2 linked regions of the Phreatobacter stygius genome follow. Each later gene encodes a partner of the first gene's protein in a complex. Links are inferred from orthologs where the notes say so. Each region holds a gene or a part of one and is shown on either strand. Other genes may lie near its edges. The genes, in order: dnaN and dinB.

Evidence for each region.
Region 2: the proteins of dnaN (region 1) and dinB are in contact, whole or in part, in a solved structure (PDB 1OK7), measured with the Escherichia coli proteins. The link is inferred for Phreatobacter stygius from one-to-one orthologs.

The regions. Positions count from the first base shown.
Region 1 is NZ_CP039690.1:3,451,034-3,459,111, reverse strand. Bases 2,867-5,724 are described here. They hold dnaN (DNA polymerase III subunit beta), read left to right. Parts: upstream 2,867-3,665; coding sequence 3,666-4,784; downstream 4,785-5,724. Other genes in these bases: E8M01_RS16165 (2-dehydropantoate 2-reductase), read left to right, coding at 5,719-5,724; folD (bifunctional methylenetetrahydrofolate dehydrogenase/methenyltetrahydrofolate cyclohydrolase FolD), read left to right, coding at 4,790-5,698; E8M01_RS16180 (hypothetical protein), read right to left, coding at 2,901-3,350. In the rest of the region: rpsT (30S ribosomal protein S20), read left to right, coding at 1-29; E8M01_RS16190 (rhodanese-like domain-containing protein), read left to right, coding at 829-1,209; chromosomal replication initiator protein DnaA, read left to right, coding at 1,367-2,773; more of E8M01_RS16165, read left to right, coding at 5,725-6,744; nucleotide exchange factor GrpE, read left to right, coding at 6,838-7,482; E8M01_RS16155 (trimeric intracellular cation channel family protein), read left to right, coding at 7,487-8,078. UniProt on the Escherichia coli protein: Confers DNA tethering and processivity to DNA polymerases and other proteins. Acts as a clamp, forming a ring around DNA (a reaction catalyzed by the clamp-loading complex) which diffuses in an ATP-independent manner freely and bidirectionally along dsDNA.
Region 2 is NZ_CP039690.1:5,533,823-5,541,985, reverse strand. The notes cover bases 2,880-5,822. They hold dinB (DNA polymerase IV), read left to right. Parts: upstream 2,880-3,775; coding sequence 3,776-4,870; downstream 4,871-5,822. Other genes in these bases: gad (glutamate decarboxylase), read left to right, coding at 5,076-5,822; E8M01_RS26200 (glutathione S-transferase family protein), read left to right, coding at 3,100-3,726; E8M01_RS26205 (GFA family protein), read left to right, coding at 2,880-3,074. Outside these bases: E8M01_RS26225 (ABC transporter permease), read left to right, coding at 1-65; E8M01_RS26220 (ABC transporter permease), read left to right, coding at 70-1,188; E8M01_RS26215 (hypothetical protein), read left to right, coding at 1,405-1,854; E8M01_RS26210 (VOC family protein), read right to left, coding at 1,921-2,364; more of E8M01_RS26205, read left to right, coding at 2,625-2,879; more of gad, read left to right, coding at 5,823-6,446; E8M01_RS26185 (aspartate:alanine exchanger family transporter), read left to right, coding at 6,531-8,163. UniProt on the Escherichia coli protein: Poorly processive, error-prone DNA polymerase involved in translesion repair and untargeted mutagenesis. Copies undamaged DNA at stalled replication forks, which arise in vivo from mismatched or misaligned primer ends.

The sequences.
Region 1 (8,078 bases):
CTCATCAGATCGCCAAGATCGGCGCCTGACGCTTCATTCTCTGCAACCATTGCAGGACATACATAACCCGGCCTCGCGGCCGGGTTTTTGTTGTGCGCCGCACCCGGCCGAGCGCCACAGAAGAGGGTTCCGTAAGGGAGCCGTTGCGGCCTTGCCACAGCATTGAGAGAAGCAATGCAACCTAAATTTTTGGTTTCAAGCGAAACCAGGGGACCGTGATCCGGCTCAAGATCTCTCAGAAAAAAGTAAGCAATATCAATTGATTGCAGAGGGGACAGTTTGTATCGCATCCGCAACGATCGGCCCGGAGGTATCCCAAAACCTCTGTTCGAAGCGAATTTTTGTCTCGCCCGCGTCCAAGTCGACCTTGTCGGGATTCGGATTTCAACGATTCGTCAGTGGGTTGAAAGCCGGCTCATCGCGTGCCGAAAACGCGTAGCCTGTCAAGGCCGCGCCATTTACCATTTCTTAATTGAAATCCGTTGCCCAGGCCGGGGGCGCTGTGTATCGTTCAAAGCACTCGGGGGGGCCACTTCGAGTTTCACGAAACATCTGAAGTAACAGCCCATCGAAGGATGGGGCCGGAAAGTTTGTCCCTCTTCGAGGGTAAAATAATCCAGGTAAAACTTTAGAAAAATTGTTGAGACTTCGTGGTTCGGTTGCTGCAGCGGCGTCAAGACTAAGCGGCGATCGATCTCCTGAACAAGAATGAACCATTTGGAATGAGGCATGCGGGCGCAATGACGTTCGCATGGGGGTCACATGTCGTCTTTGAATGATGCCGGATATGCCGGGGACGTAACGCCGCGGGCTTGCCTGGAAACGCTGGTGCAGGATGCATCGGCCCAGCTCGTCGACGTGCGCACGACCGCCGAGTGGGCCTATGTCGGCCTGCCCGACCTGAAGGCTGCGGGCAAGGAGCCGATCCGCAGCGAATGGCAGGTGTTTCCGGCCATGAAGATCGACGCCGATTTCGCCGCCAAGCTGGATGCGGTTTTGGCCGAACGCGGCGTCGGCAAGGATGCGCCACTCTATTTCATCTGCCGGTCGGGCGTTCGTTCGAAGGCTGCCGCCATCGCCATGACCAATGCCGGCCATGTCAGCTGTTTCAATGTGGCCGGTGGCTTTGAAGGCCCTCCCGACGCCGACGGTCACCGTGGCCGTGTGGCGGGGTGGAAGGTCGACGGATTGCCCTGGATCCAAACTTGATTGCCTAGCGCCTTTCTTGCCGTTCCGATCCTCGACCAGGATCACCGCGTTTCGCCCTGCTAATTGCCGCATACCGACGATGGAGAATCTCGTGTTCGCCACCCCCGAACTTGTCCGTGACCTGACCGAAGACAAGACCGAGACCATGAGCGACGCCATGCGTGCGGGCGCAGTTTGGGAAAGGGTGCGCCGGCGCCTGCGTGCCGAGTTCGGCGAGGACGTGTTCAACAGCTGGTTCAAGAGCATCGAGATCGATCATGCCGCAGACGACGCCGTGCGCCTGTCGGTGCCGACCCGCTTTCTGAAGAGCTGGATCGACAATCATTATCGCGACCGCATCATCGCGCGCTGGAGCGAGGAGGCCGCGCAGCCGATCCGTATCGACATGATGGTGCGCTCGGCGGTCACCAACCGTGTGCCGTTGAAACCGAAGGCCGCCCCCGAAAGCGTCCGCCCGATCATCCAGTCCGGCGCCCGCACGCCCGACCAGGCTCCCGTCATCAATGGCCATAGCGACGCGCTCGGCGGCTCACCGCTCGATCCGCGCCTGACCTTCGACAGCTTCGTGCAGGGCCGGTCCAATACGCTCGCCCGCGCCGCGGCGCTTCAGGTCGCCCAGTCGCGCACCACCGACAGCGTGCTGTTCAATCCGCTCTACATCCATGCCGGCGTCGGCCTCGGCAAGACCCACCTGTTGCAGGCCATTGCCGGAACCGCCCAGGCCGCCGGCCGGCGCATTCTCTATCTCACCGCCGAAAAGTTCACCTTCGGCTTCGTCGCTTCGCTGAAGAACCAGACGGCGATCGCCTTCAAGGAGGCGCTGCGCAATATCGACCTTTTGATCATCGACGATCTGCAGTTCCTGCAGGGCAAGCAGACCCAGGCCGAATTCTGCCATACGCTGAATGCTCTGATCGATGCCGGCCGGCAGGTCGTGGTGGCCGGCGACCGGCCGCCGTCGGACCTGGAGAACCTGGACGAGCGGGTCCGTTCGCGGCTGGCCGGCGGCCTGACGGTCGAAATCGGCGGGCTCGACGAGAACCTCCGGCTCGACATCCTCAAGCAGAAGCTGAACCAGGCCAGGGCCCAGCACCAGGGTTTCGACGTGCCCCTTGCCGTGCTCGGTTATGTCGCCAAACATGTGACCCAGAACGGCCGCGACCTCGACGGCGCGTTCAATCGCCTGCTCGCCTCCAACCGGCTGACCAACCAGCCGGTGACGATCGAGATGGCGGAACGGTCGATCCGCGACCTCGTCCGGGTCGCCGAGCCGCGCCGGGTCAAGATCGAGGAAATCCAGAAGATCGTCGCGCAGCACTACAATGTCAGCCGCTCCGACATCCTGTCGTCGCGGCGCACCGCCACCGTGGTCCGCCCGCGTCAGATCGCCATGTATCTGGCCAAGACCATGACGCTCCGGTCTTTGCCGGAGATCGGCCGCCGCTTCGGCGGGCGCGACCACACCACCGTACTGCACGCCGTGCGCAAGATCGAAGGCCTGGTCGGCCAGGATCCGGCGCTCAACGAAGAAGTGGAAGTCTTGAAGCGCCGGCTCAACGACTGAGCCCGAAAGCCATGTTGCGTCGCGGGTGGATCACCCGCGACCGCTCATGCCCGGCGCGCCTCGACTGCGCTCGTCAGACCGCCATCGATCGGGCGGTCGTCGATCAGGGCCTTGTGCGTCCCGGCGCTCAGATGCAATCGCCGGGGTTGCGCCGGAACGGCGCGGCGTCGCGCTGGGCATATTCCAGCCCCTGCACGGCATCGCGCTCGGTGCGGGCGCTGGACAGTGCGTTCTCGTAAGCGGTGACGCCCAAGCTCGCCATGACACCGGAATTGAAGCGGACGTGGTAAAGCCGCTGATTGAGCCTCGGATCATAGCCGACCGCTTCCACCGCCCGCACGCAGAAGGCGCCGACCGGCACCGTACGCACCGAGACCGTCACCCGGTTGCGCGGATCCTCGATCTGGAACCGATCGCCTCCAGGCGCACCACCAAAGCGATCGGCGGAAGCCGGCGCGGTCAGCAGGAGCGGCACGACCGCGACCGCGGCTGCGAGAGCCAAGAGACCGGGCCCCGCGCAACGGCGCGACGCCCGCAATTGCCGTTCAAGCCATTCCTTGGACATGACGAAAGACATGACGAACTCCTCCCACCGGCCGGTGGCATGCAAAATTACCAAGCGATTCTTCTCTCTTTCAGTGGCCAATTCAAGGCTCGGCGGCATGCCGAGACCGCGCAGCCGACCCGCGCAAGCCGTTGATTCCGACGAAATCAGCCCGGAATGCCGCAACCGGCGAAGCGGCGCTTGCGCAATCGGCCAAACCGGGGTTGAAAGCTGTTCGCATGTGCAGCGCACACCTTGAAACGCGCGCGTCGGCAGGCTTGACTGTCGGCCCTTGTTTTTGAGGGGCGGCCTGATGGCACGCCCTGGTCATGTCTTGGAGCAGCGTTGATGAAGGTGACCGTTGAGCGGGCCCAGCTCCTGAAATCCCTCGGACACGTGCATCGCGTCGTCGAGCGGCGCAACACGATCCCGGTCCTGTCCAATGTGCTGATGCGCGCCGACGGCCAGTCGCTGCGCCTGAAGGCGACCGATCTCGACATCGAAGTGGTCGAGAGCCTGGCCGCCGAGGTCGGCCAGTCCGGCGGCACCACGGTGCCAGCCCACATGATCTACGACATCGTGCGCAAATTGCCCGACGGCTCGCAGGTGGTGATCGAGACGGTGGGCGACAAAGGCACGCTCGCGGTGCGCGCCGGACGCTCGCGCTTCACCTTGCAGACGATCCCCGAGAGCGATTTCCCGGATATCGCAGCGGGCGAGATGAGCCACAGTTTCGAGGTTGCCGCCAAGGACCTGAAGCGGCTGATCGACAAGACCCAGTTCGCCATCTCGACCGAAGAGACACGCTATTATCTGAACGGCATCTATATCCACACGGTCGAGAAGGCCGGCGTCAGCCTGATCCGCGCTGTGGCGACCGACGGTCACCGGCTCGCCCAGGTCGAATTCGAGGCGCCGCAGGGCGCCATCGGCATGCCCGGCGTCATCGTGCCGCGCAAGACGGTCGCCGAGGTGCAGCGCCTGGCCGACGACCCCGAAGCCACCGTCACGGTCGAACTGTCGACCGCCAAGGTGCGCTTCCGCTTCGGCGAGACCGTGCTGACCTCCAAGCTGATCGACGGCACCTTCCCCGACTATGCCCGCGTCATCCCGCTCGGCAACGACAAGATCCTGACGGTCGAGAAGTCCGAGTTCGCCGCAGCGGTCGACCGCGTGTCGACGGTGTCGTCGGAGCGCGGCCGGGCGGTGAAGCTGTCGGCCGCCGACGGCAAGCTGACACTGTCGGTGACCAATCCGGATTCCGGCAGCGCGACCGAAGAGGTCGAGGTGTCCTATGAGGCGGATGCCATCGATATCGGCTTCAATTCGCGCTATCTGCTCGACATCACCGGTCAGGTCGATGGCGACACCATCGAACTGAAGCTGGCCGATCCGGGCTCGCCCACCCTTATTCAGGATCCGACCGGCCCGGGCGCGCTCTATGTGCTCATGCCGATGCGGGTGTGACGCCAATGGCTGCCGAGATCATCGACGGCAAGGCGATCGCTCAGACCGTGCTCGCCAAAGCGCGCGCCGCGGCTTCGGCCTTCACCCCCCGGGCGGGTCGCCCACCAGGGCTCGCCGTGGTGCTGGTCGGCGAGGACCCGGCAAGCCAGGTCTATGTCCGCAACAAGAGCCGCGAGGCCGAGGCCGCGGGTTTCCGCTCGGAGCAGCATAACCTGCCGGTGACGACCACCGAGGCCGAACTGCTGGCCCTGGTGGCACGGCTCAATGCCGATCCCGGCATTGACGGCATCCTGGTGCAATTGCCATTGCCCAGGACGATCGACACCGACCGGGTGCTGATGGCCGTCGATCCGGCCAAGGACGTCGACGGCTTCCATCCGGTCAATGTCGGGCTGCTCGGCAGCGGTGCCACGGCGCGCGCCCTGGTGCCCTGCACGCCAGCCGGTTCGCTGATCCTGATCGAAAGCGTGCTGGGGCCATCGCTTGCCGGCAAGCAGGCCGTCGTCGTCGGACGGTCGAATATCGTCGGCAAGCCGATCGCCCAGTTGCTGTTGCAGCGCGACGCAACCGTCACCATCGCCCATTCCAAGACCGCCGATCTTGCCGCCGTCTGCCGTCGCGCCGACGTGCTGGTCGCGGCCGTCGGCCGCCCGGAAATGATCCGCGGCGACTGGATCAGGCCCGGTGCGGTGGTCGTCGATGTCGGCATCAACCGCATTCCGGCGCCGGAGCGCGGCGAAGGCAGGACGCGCCTGGTCGGCGACGTGGCAACCCGGGAGGCGGCCGAAATCGCCCGGGCGATCACGCCGGTGCCCGGCGGTGTCGGACCCATGACCATTGCGTTGCTGATGGCCAATACCGTGACCGCGGCGCATCTTCGCGAAGGCCTGCCACGGCCGGTTTTCGGAGCCTGACCACAACGGAGGGACCGACAATGGCAACCCGGTTCGTCATTGTCGGCGCCGGCGCCATCGGCTGCCATGTCGGCGGCCGGTTGGCGGCAGCGGGCGAGCAGGTGGTGTTCGTGGCGCGGCGGCGCATTGCTGATGCGCTGGAAGGCCATGGCCTCGTGGTCAGCGACCTCGACGGCTTTCGCGCCGCGCTCGAACCAAGATGTTTCGTCGCGGTCGACACCGTCGCGGAGGCCGCGGCGGGTGGCCAGCCGAGCTTTGTCCTGTTGTGTACCAAAGGCGGCGCGACCGTCACGGCCGCCGGCGAGATCGGCGCAGCCTTTGCTCAGGGCACGCCGATCCTGTCGCTGCAGAACGGCATCGACAACGGCGATCGGATCCGCAGCGCCGCACCCGGGTGCCAGGCGCTCGCCGGAATGGTGCCGTTCAACGTCGTGCTGACGACGGGCAGCGACGGCCGGCTGACCGCCCATCGGGCGACGTCGGGCCAGTTATATGCCGAAGACCATGTCGCATGCCGGTCCGTCGAGGCCGCGTTCGCACGGGCCGGGCTGCCGCTCAAACTGGCCGCCGACATGGCCGCGGTACAATGGGGCAAGCTCCTGTTGAACCTCAATAATCCGGTGAATGCGCTGGCTGGACTGCCACTGCGCGAGGAGTTGCTGGATGCCGGCTACCGGCGCGTGCTGGCGGCACTCCAGGACGAGGCGCTTGACGTGATGCGCAAGGCCGGCATCAGGCCCGCCAAGGTCGGCGCGGCCCCGCCGCGCCTCATCCCGACCATCCTGCGCCTGCCGACCTGGGCTTTTTCGCGCATCGCCGCCAGCATGCTGAAGATCGATTCGTCAGCCCGCTCGTCGATGTGGGACGACATCCACGCCGGGCGGACGACCGAAATCGACGATCTCTGCGGTGCGATCGTCCGCCTGGCGACGGCGCATGGCCTGACCGCACCGAAAAATGCCGCGATGGCAGATCTGGTGAAACATCCCGGCGGATCGCGGCGTTATTCCGGCCCAGACCTGCTACAGCGCCTTCACCAGCCATGATCGGTCCCTGCCCCGCGCGTCGCCAACCTTGATTTCCGGCGCGCAAGGCTCGATATCGGGCCCAACCCCTTTGTCCGTAGTCAGCGAGTTGCCATGAACAACCCGAATAAAGCGCATGAGTTCGCGCCCATCGATGATGCCCCGGCCCACGAGAACCCGCCGGGCGCCGATCCGGCCCTGGACGTGCCCAAGCACGAGGAGGCCGAGGGCGACACCGGCGATCCGCGCGAGGCGGAGCTTGCCGCCGCGCGCGCCGAGGCCCGTGACATGAAGGACCGGCTGTTGCGCACGCTGGCCGAGATGGAAAATCTCAGGAAGCGCACCGAGCGCGAAGTGGCCGACGCCAAGGTCTATGGCGTCGCCTCGTTTGCCCGCGACATGCTGAGCGTCGCCGACAATATCCGCCGCGCCTTCGACAGCGCGCCTGCCGAGGCCCAGGCCGAAGACGGACCGCTGAAGGCCTTCGTCGACGGCATCAGCCTGACCGAGCGCGAACTGCTCAAGACGCTGGAGAAGCACGGCGTCAAGAAGATCGAGCCGGACGGCCAGAAATTCGACCCCAACCTGCATCAGGCCATGTTCGAACTGCCCAATCCGGACGTGCCCAATGGCACGGTGGTGCAAACGGTCCAGGCCGGCTACGTCATCGGCGAGCGGGTGCTGCGCCCGGCCCTGGTCGGCGTCTCCAAGGGTGGGCCGAAGACGGCTCCGGCCGCGGCGTCCTCCGAAGGCGCATGAGGGAGTGACCGGGGTCCAGCCGGCCATCGAGCTGATCGGCGTGGGCGTCTTCGCCCTCACCGGAGCGATGGTCGCGGCGCGCAAGTCGATGGACCCTTTCGGCTTCATCATGCTCGGCACCGTGACGGGGATCGGCGGCGGCACGCTGCGCGATCTCCTGATCGGGGCGACGCCACTGGCCTGGATCTTCGATCCGACGGTGGTCATCATCTGCGCCGTCGTCTCGATCGTCGCCTTTTTCACGGCGCATCAGTTCGAGAAGGAAAGTCGCGCGCGGATCCTGCTCTGGGCCGACGCGGTCGGACTTGCGCTATTTGCCGTCAGCGGCACGGCCAGGGGTTTCGCGGCCGGCGCCCCGGCGATCTCGGCGATCCTGCTCGGCGTCGTCACCGCGACCTTCGGCGGCATCATCAGAGACGTCATGGCCGGCGACGTGCCCCTGGTGCTCAAGCGCGACATCTATGTGACCGCGGCGCTGGCCGGCGCGATCGTCTTCGCCCTGACCTCGTCGGTCGTCCCCTCGCCGCTTCCCGCGCTGTTCGGCTTTGCGGTCGCCTTCGTCGCGCGGGCGCTGGCGATCACCCATGGCCTGTCCT
Region 2 (8,163 bases), 2.1 Mb from region 1 along the record:
TCGCCGGCATGGCCGCGGTGCTCATGACCCTGTCGGTGCGGGCCACCCGCAAGGAGCTCGGGTGAGGCCATGATCGACACGCTGTTCCGCATCCTCGCTTTGTTCCGCAAGGAACTGCTCGCCATGCTGAAGGACCCGAAAAGCCGGGTCGTGCTGGTGGTGCCGCCGATCCTGCAATGCCTGATCTTCGGTTATGCGGCGACCTATGACCTGAACAACGTGCCTTATGCGCTGGTCGATCTCGACCGCAGCGCCTCGTCCCAGGCCTTCGCGGCCAGGCTCGACGGCTCCGGCGTGTTCGTCCGGGTCGCGACGCTGCTGCGGCCAGGCGACGCCGGCCCGCTGATCGACGACCGGCGCGCCCTTGTCGTGGTGACCATCGGCCGGGATTTCGAGAAACAGCTCTCGGCCGGGCTGGCCGCGCCGCTCCAGGTCATCGTCGACGGGCGCAATTCCAACACCGCCGGCACCGCCCAGGGTTATGTCGGCGCCATTGCCGCCGGCTTTGCCGAGGATTGGCGCATGGCGCGCGGCCTGCCCGGACCGCCGGTCCGGATCTCGACCCGGGCCTGGTTCAATCCGGGCCTGGAAACGCGCTGGAACATGATCCCGTCGATGATCGGCATGATCACCATGATGATGACCATGATGCTCACCGCCATGTCGGTGGCGCGCGAGCGAGAGGCCGGAACCTTCGACCAGTTGCTGGTGACGCCGTTCCGCCCGACCGAGATCATGATCGGCAAGGCCGTGCCGGCCATGCTGGTCGGGCTCAGCCAGTCGACCACCATCCTTTTGGTCGCCCAGCTGTGGTTCCAGATCCCCTTCGCCGGCTCCTACCTCATGCTCTATTCCGGCCTTCTCCTGTTCCTGGCGGCTGCCGTCGGCATCGGCCTGTTCGTCTCGTCGATCGCCGCCAACATGCAGCAGGCCATGATCATGTCCTTCGTGCTGATCATGCCGTTCATGCTGCTCTCCGGGCTCACCGCTCCGGTCGGCAACATGCCGCCGGCGCTGCAATATTTCACCCTGATCAATCCGCTGCGCTACGCCATCAGCATCACCCACCAGGTCTATCTGGAGGGCGCGGGCCTGCGGCAGCTGGCGCCGGAAATGCTGGCGCTGGGCGCCATCGCCTGCATCACCATGCCGATCTCGGCCTGGATGTTCCGCAACCGGCTGAGCTGACGGGCCAGGTTCGCAATCCAGTTCGAAATCCCTTGGGGCCGATCCGCCTCGGCTCAGGGGGAGAGACCGGGTGGCGCGGCTTCGCCCGTGCCACCCGGTTGCCATGATGCGAGCCGAGCCGGGGCGGCCCCCTGCCGGTCGGTGGAACCATGGCCGGGACCGCGGCGTTCGCGACTAAGACCGCGGCCCGCATCGGGCGCGTTCAGGAGGACCCCCATGGCCACGCTCGAAGCGCAGACGATTGCCTTCTTCAAAGCCTATAGCCAGCGCAGCAACGACGCCCTGCAGAGCCCGCCGAAACAGGACGTCGACGGCACCATCGCCGGCTTTGCACCGTTCTTCGTCGGCGCCAGCCCGAAGGGCGTGTTCGGCGGCGCCAGCGAGGCGACCTTCCGCAAGGCCATCCCCCAGGCTTTTCAGCGCTATCGCGACGCCGGCGGCAATCGCTTCGAAATCACCCATATCGCGGTGACCGAACTGGACGACTGCAACGTCATGGCGCGGACCGACTGGGAGTTCGGCTATCGACGGCCGAACGACGGCGTTGTCGGAACGATTGCCTTCCAGAACCTCTATTTCCTCAATTTCGCCGATGGCCGCCCGAAGATCTTCGCCTTCATCACGCCGGACGAAGACCAGGCGATGCGGGAGCACGGGCTGGTCTGAGCCCGGCCTGCGCCGGGCCCTGCCCCGAAGCGGGCTCGAACGGCCGGAGGACGGTAAGGCCGCCCTTCAGGTGCCGCCGCCGGCCTTGACCGGCGCGTTCATGGCCCAGGTGAAACCAAAGGGGTCGCGAAGCTGGCCGTAGCGGTCGCCCCAGAACATCAGCTCCACCGGCATGACCACTTCGGCGCCGGCCTCGACCGCGCGGGTCCACCAGGCGTCGATGTCGTCGACCACCAGCTGCAGCGAAAAGCCCTGCGGCTTCGCCAAGGGCTGGCCGTATTCCGGATAGGCGTCGCTCAGCATCAACGAGCTGCCGTTGATGTGGAGATGAAGGTGCATGGTCCGGCCCTGTGCGTCGACCGGATGCATGAAGACCTCTTTGGCGCCAAAGGCGCGCTTGTAGAATTCGCCGGCCTTCACCGCGCCATCGACCATGAGATAGGGCAACAGGCCACCAAGAACCTGCGGCTTCGGCGGCGTCACTTGGGTCTGTTCGGCTGTCGTTGTCATGAGTGCCTCCGTTTTCCGGCCTTCAGGTAACGCCCACGGCGTGGGCTATTCCGAGGACGAACAAGCGCGGCTTCATTCGACAGGCCCCGACAATTTTTTCGAGCCACACCTTGGTCGGTCGTCGGCCCACGCCCTCGAGCACCCCGTGTGCCGACCCGCCGGTTGACAGCCTGACGCGCTTGATCTTAAACTTAACTGATAAGTTAAGTATCTGACAGACGAGCGCGCCAGCCGCTCAAAGCTCCCAGAGGACCAGACGCATGAAAAGGCTTCGTCACGGCAGTTGCCATTGCGGCACGGTGCGCTTCGAATGCAGTGTCGACCTTGCGCCGGCCGGCCAGCGCTCGGAGCCGGAACGGCCTGGCGTCTGGTGGACCTCCACCTTCCGCTGCAACTGCACGTTCTGCCTGAAGACGCATTACTGGAAGGCTTTCGTGCTGCCGGCCGATCTGCGGGTCACCGCCGGCCAAGAGGCACTGTCGGACTACCAGTTCGGCGAACGGCAGATCCACCACTACTTCTGCAGCCGCTGCGGCATCCATCCGTTCGCGTCAGCCAGTTACGAGCCGATGGGCGGCGCATTCCACGCCGTCAACATCAACACGCTCGACGACGTGACGCCGGAGGAATTCGCCGCGGCACCGATCACCTACGAGGACGGCCGCAATGACGACTGGTCCTCGGCCCCCGCCGTCACCCGCCACCTCTGACGCCACCCGACCAAGGACATTCACCATGAAGCTTTATTATTGCGACACGCTGAACCCGCGGAAGACCTGCGCGGTGGCCCGCTATCTCAACTCCCCGGTCACTTTCGTCCCCGTCGACTTGGGCAAGGGCGAGAACCGGAAACCCGAATTCCTCGCCATCAATCCCAATGGCAAGGTGCCGGTGCTGACCGACGGCGACAGGACGCTGTGGGAGTCCAATGCCATCATGTGTTACCTCGCCGACAAGGTCGGCTCGGATCTCTGGCCACATGACGGCAGGCAGATCGAGATCATGCGCTGGCTGAGCTGGGATGCCCAGCATTTCACCCACCATGGCGGCGCGCTCTATTTCGAATATCTGATCAAGCCGCGTTTCGGGATGGGCGATCCCGACCGCGCCGCGGTTGATGAAGCGACCCGCTATTGGCGCAAATATGCCGGCATCCTGAACGACCACCTGACCGGGCGCGACTGGCTGGTCGGCGACGGCCTGACGGTCGCCGACTTCGCCGTCGCGGTAACCCTGCCTTACGCCGACCGGGCGCACATACCGCTCGGCGAATTTCCCGCCGTCGGCCGCTGGCACGACCGGCTGAACCAGATGGAGGCCTGGCGCATGCCGTTTCCGGCCATGACCGAGCCGGTGGCCTGAATCGCCGGCAGGACATGCCGTGCCGGCGGCGTCCTGGTAGAATGGCGCCATGGAGTCGCCGGACCTCGCAGCGGAGAAGCAACGCAAGATCATCCATGTCGACATGGATGCCTTCTATGCCTCCGTGGAGCAGCGCGACAATCCGGACTTGCGGGGCAAGCCGGTGGCGGTCGGCGGCGCGCGCGAGCGCGGCGTCGTGGCGGCTGCGAGCTATGAAGCCCGCAAGTTCGGCATCCACTCGGCCATGCCGCCCGTCACCGCCCGGCGCAAATGCGCCGAGCTGATCTTCGTCAAGCCGCGCTTCGAGGTCTATCGCGAGGTGTCGCTGCAGATCCGCGCGATCTTCGCCGACTATACCCCGCTGATCGAGCCGCTCTCGCTCGACGAGGCCTATCTCGACGTCACCGCAAACCTCAAGGGCCTGCCGACCGCGACCGCTGTCGCTGAGGAGATCCGCGCCAGGATCCGCGCCGAAACCGCGCTGACGGCGTCGGCCGGGGTGTCCTACAACAAGTTCCTGGCCAAGCTCGCCTCGGACCATCGCAAGCCCGACGGCCTCTTCGTCATTACCCCGAAAATGGGGCCGGCCTTCGTCGAGACGCTGCCGGTCGGCAAGTTCCACGGCATCGGCCCGGCAACCTCGGCCAAGATGAACCGCCTCGGCATCTATACCGGGCTCGATCTCAAGGCCCAGACACTCGCTTTCCTGCGGCAGCACTTCGGCAAGTCGGGGCCCTATTACCATTCCATCGCGCGTGGCATCGACGAACGTCCGGTGCGCCCGGACCGGGTGCGCAAATCGGTCGGCGGCGAAAACACCTTCTTCGACAACCTGCACGACCGGCAGGCCATGCATGAGGCGCTCGCCGGCATCATCGACAAGGTCTGGCGCCATTGCGACAAGGCCAAGGTCCGCGGCCGCACCGTCACCCTGAAGCTGCGCTACCAGGATTTCGAGCAGCTGACCCGCAGCCGCTCGCTGCCCCACGCCATCGGCAGCCAGGACGAACTGGAGCGGGTCAGTTTCGAACTTCTGGACGCGCTCCTGCCGGTCAGCAAGGGCGTGCGCCTGCTGGGCGTGACCCTGTCTTCGCTGGATGAGGACGGCCCGGAGCCGGATGTCCAGATGCAACTGGCGCTCTGAGGGCCAGGCCGGCGGCAGGCGCCCCCGGGTAGGCTCCATCGCCACGGCGCAACTCAGGATCGCGGGAAAATCCTGACCAGTTCCGGGAGATCACCCGATATCTCCAAGCTCCCCGCGCCCTTAATCCGGGCGGCGGGGCAAGGCGCCGCGCCGTCCGCGCCGCCGCCGCCGAGGCCATTGGCCCCGTCATGGCAGGAGCGACATCATGAAGCACAAGTCGCCTTTCGATCAGCTCTACGACCAGTTCAATCAAGAGGTGCCGGAAGACCATTTCCCGCAGGCCGGCATGTCGGCCTTCGCGGCCAAGGCAACGGTCAACAGCGAAGCCTGGATGGACGCCAAGCCCGAGATGAACCTGTCGTCCTTCGTGACGACCTTCACCGAGCCGGAGGCGCTGGAGATCGGCCGCAACAATTTCCTGAAGAACTACATCGATCACGACATGTATCCGCAGCTCTTCGCCATGGAAGGGCGCATGGTCCGCTGGCTGCATCAGCTGTGGAACGGCCCGAAGGGGGTCGAGCCCTATGGCACGGCAACCGTCGGCTCGTCGGAGGCCTGCATGCTGGCGGGGCTCGCCCACAAGTGGAACTGGCGGCAGGCGCGCGAGGCTGCCGGCAAGGACTCCGCCAAGCCGAACATGGTCACCGGCGGCAATGTCCAGATCGTCTGGAAGAAATTCCTGCGCTATTTCGACGTCGAGCCGCGCATCGCGCCGCTGAAGCCCGGCAATTACCGCCTGACGACCGAGCACCTGGACAAGCTCGTCGATGAGAACACCATCGCCATCGTCGCGATCGCGGGCCAGACCTTCACCGGCGAGGATGACGACATCCAGGAGATCCACGACTGGCTCGACGGCTATGAAAAGAAGACCGGTCGCAGCATTCCCATGCATATCGACGCGGCATCCGGCGGCTTCGTCAACCCGTTCCTCTATCCCGACTATGTCTGGGATTTCCGGCTGCCGCGGGTTCAGTCGATCAATGCCTCCGGCCACAAGTTCGGCCTGGTGCCGCCGGGGCTGGGCTGGATCATCTTCCGCGAGCGCAAGATCTTCAACGAAGACCTGGTCTTCTACGTCAATTATCTCGGCGGCGAGATGCCGACGGCGACCTTGAACTTCAGCCGCAACGCGGCGCAGATCGCTTATCAATATTACGCCTTCCTCCGGCTCGGCTTCGACGGCTACCGCGAGATCATGAAGCGCACGGTGGAGAATTCCGAGTTCCTGCGCCAGCGCTTGGTCGACAGCGGCTATTTCGAGATCATGAACAAGACCCAGCGCATCCCGGTCGTGGCGGTGACGTTGAAGGGAAAGCACAAGTTCAACGAATTCGACGTCTCGGCCAAGGTGCGCGAGCGCGGCTGGGTCCTGTCGGCCTATTCCATGCCGCCCAATGCCGAAACCGTGGTCAGCCTGCGCGTGGTCGTGCGCCCGCACCTCAACCACAACGTCATCAACGGCCTGGCCGACGACATCATCCATGCCTGCCAGTGGCTGGACGAACACGGCGGCACGGCCGCCGCGCCGACGTTGCACGCCGCCCACAAGGTCTCACCGAGCAAGTGCTGACAAGCACCGTAGCACGGCTGCCGCGAGCTTTCGGGCCCGCGGCAGCCGTGGTGGACGCGCGGACCTCGCAAGGAGCACGCCGGAATGACCTGGCTCATGCAGTTTCTCGGCAACAACCCTTTTGTCCTGCTGTTCCTGGTGGTCGGCCTCGCGGTCTGGATCGGCAGCTGGACGGTCAAGGGCTACGGGCTCGGAACGGTTGCCGCCGCCATCATCGTCGGCTGCGGTTTCGCCATTCTCGGCTCGCTGTTCGGTGTCCGCTTCCACCTCGACGATTTCACCAAGAGCCTGTTCTATTATCTCTTCATGTATGGCGTCGGCCTGCGCGTCGGCCCGTCCTTCGTCAACGGCCTGAAGGGCGACGGGCTGAAATTCGCCGGCCTCGCCGTGCTCTGCTCCTGCCTCGGCCTCGCCATCGTGGTCGCCGGCGTCCGCCTGCTCGGCCTGCCGGTCGGCGCGGCCGGCGGCATTCTGGCCGGCGCCATGACCATGTCGGCGGCCATCGGCTCGGCCGAACAGGCGGTGACCTCGGGCGCGGTGGCACTACCCGCGGGGACCTCGGCCGAGCAGGCCTCCGGGATGATCGCCCTGTCTTATGGCATCACCTATATCTGGGGCACGGTCGGCATCATTCTCATCTGCAAATATCTGCCGCGCTGGTGGGGCGTCGACGCCAAGGCCGCGGCCCGGCAATACGAGACCGAGCACGGCGTTCCCAATGTCGACGACGCCGGGCTGAGCGGCTACCAGCCGTTCGGCTGGCGCGCCTACCGGGTCGAGAGCGACCAGACCGCCGGCAAGACCATCGCGGACTTCCGCAAGGCCTATCCGGAATATCAGATCGACAATGTCGCGCGCGGCCCGGATCTGCTCGGCGCCGATGCTTCGCTGGTCCTGCAAAAGGGCGACGTCGTCGCTCTCGGCGGCGGCCTCGGGCCGCTGACCGACCACATGGGCATCATCGGGCCGGAAGTGCCCAATGCCCATGTGCTCAACATTCCGCTCGACCAGGCCGAGATCGTGGTCACCAGCAAGCAGGCGATCGGCCGCAAGCTCAGGGACTACCGTCAGACCCCGATCGCCGGCCAGGTGCAACTCACCCGCATCGAGCGTGGTGGCGTGCCGATTCCAATCGGCCTCGATACCGAGTTGCAGCGCTTCGACGTGCTGTTCCTCAGCGGCCTGAAATCGGCCATCGACAAGGCCGGCGAAATGGTCGGCCGGGTCGCCCGGCACAACACCTCGACCGATCTCCTCACGCTGTCCCTCGGCATGATCCTCGGCTTCCTGATCGGCCTGATCGAGATCCCGGCTTTCGGTGCGGCGGTCGGCCTCGGCAATGCCGGCGGCCTGCTGGTCTCCGGCATCATCGTGTCGTCGGTCGTGTCGCGGCTGCGCTTCTTCGGCAATACGCCGAATGCCGCGCGCAATATCCTGGAGGACATGGGCCTCATCGTCTTCGTCGCGATCGTCGGGGTGAATGCCGGCGCCGACCTCTTGTCGCAGCTGACCGGCGCGATCGCGCTGAAGATCTTCATCGTCGGCTTCCTCGCCTGCTCGGTGCCGCCCTTCGTGGTCTGGGCCATCGGCTTCCACGTCTTCAGGATGAACCCGGCGCTGCTGATGGGCGGGGTGGCCGGCGCGCGCAGCCATTCCGGGCCGGCGCGGGAGGCGGCCAAGGAGATCGGCAGCAATGTGCCCTGGATCGCCTTTCCCG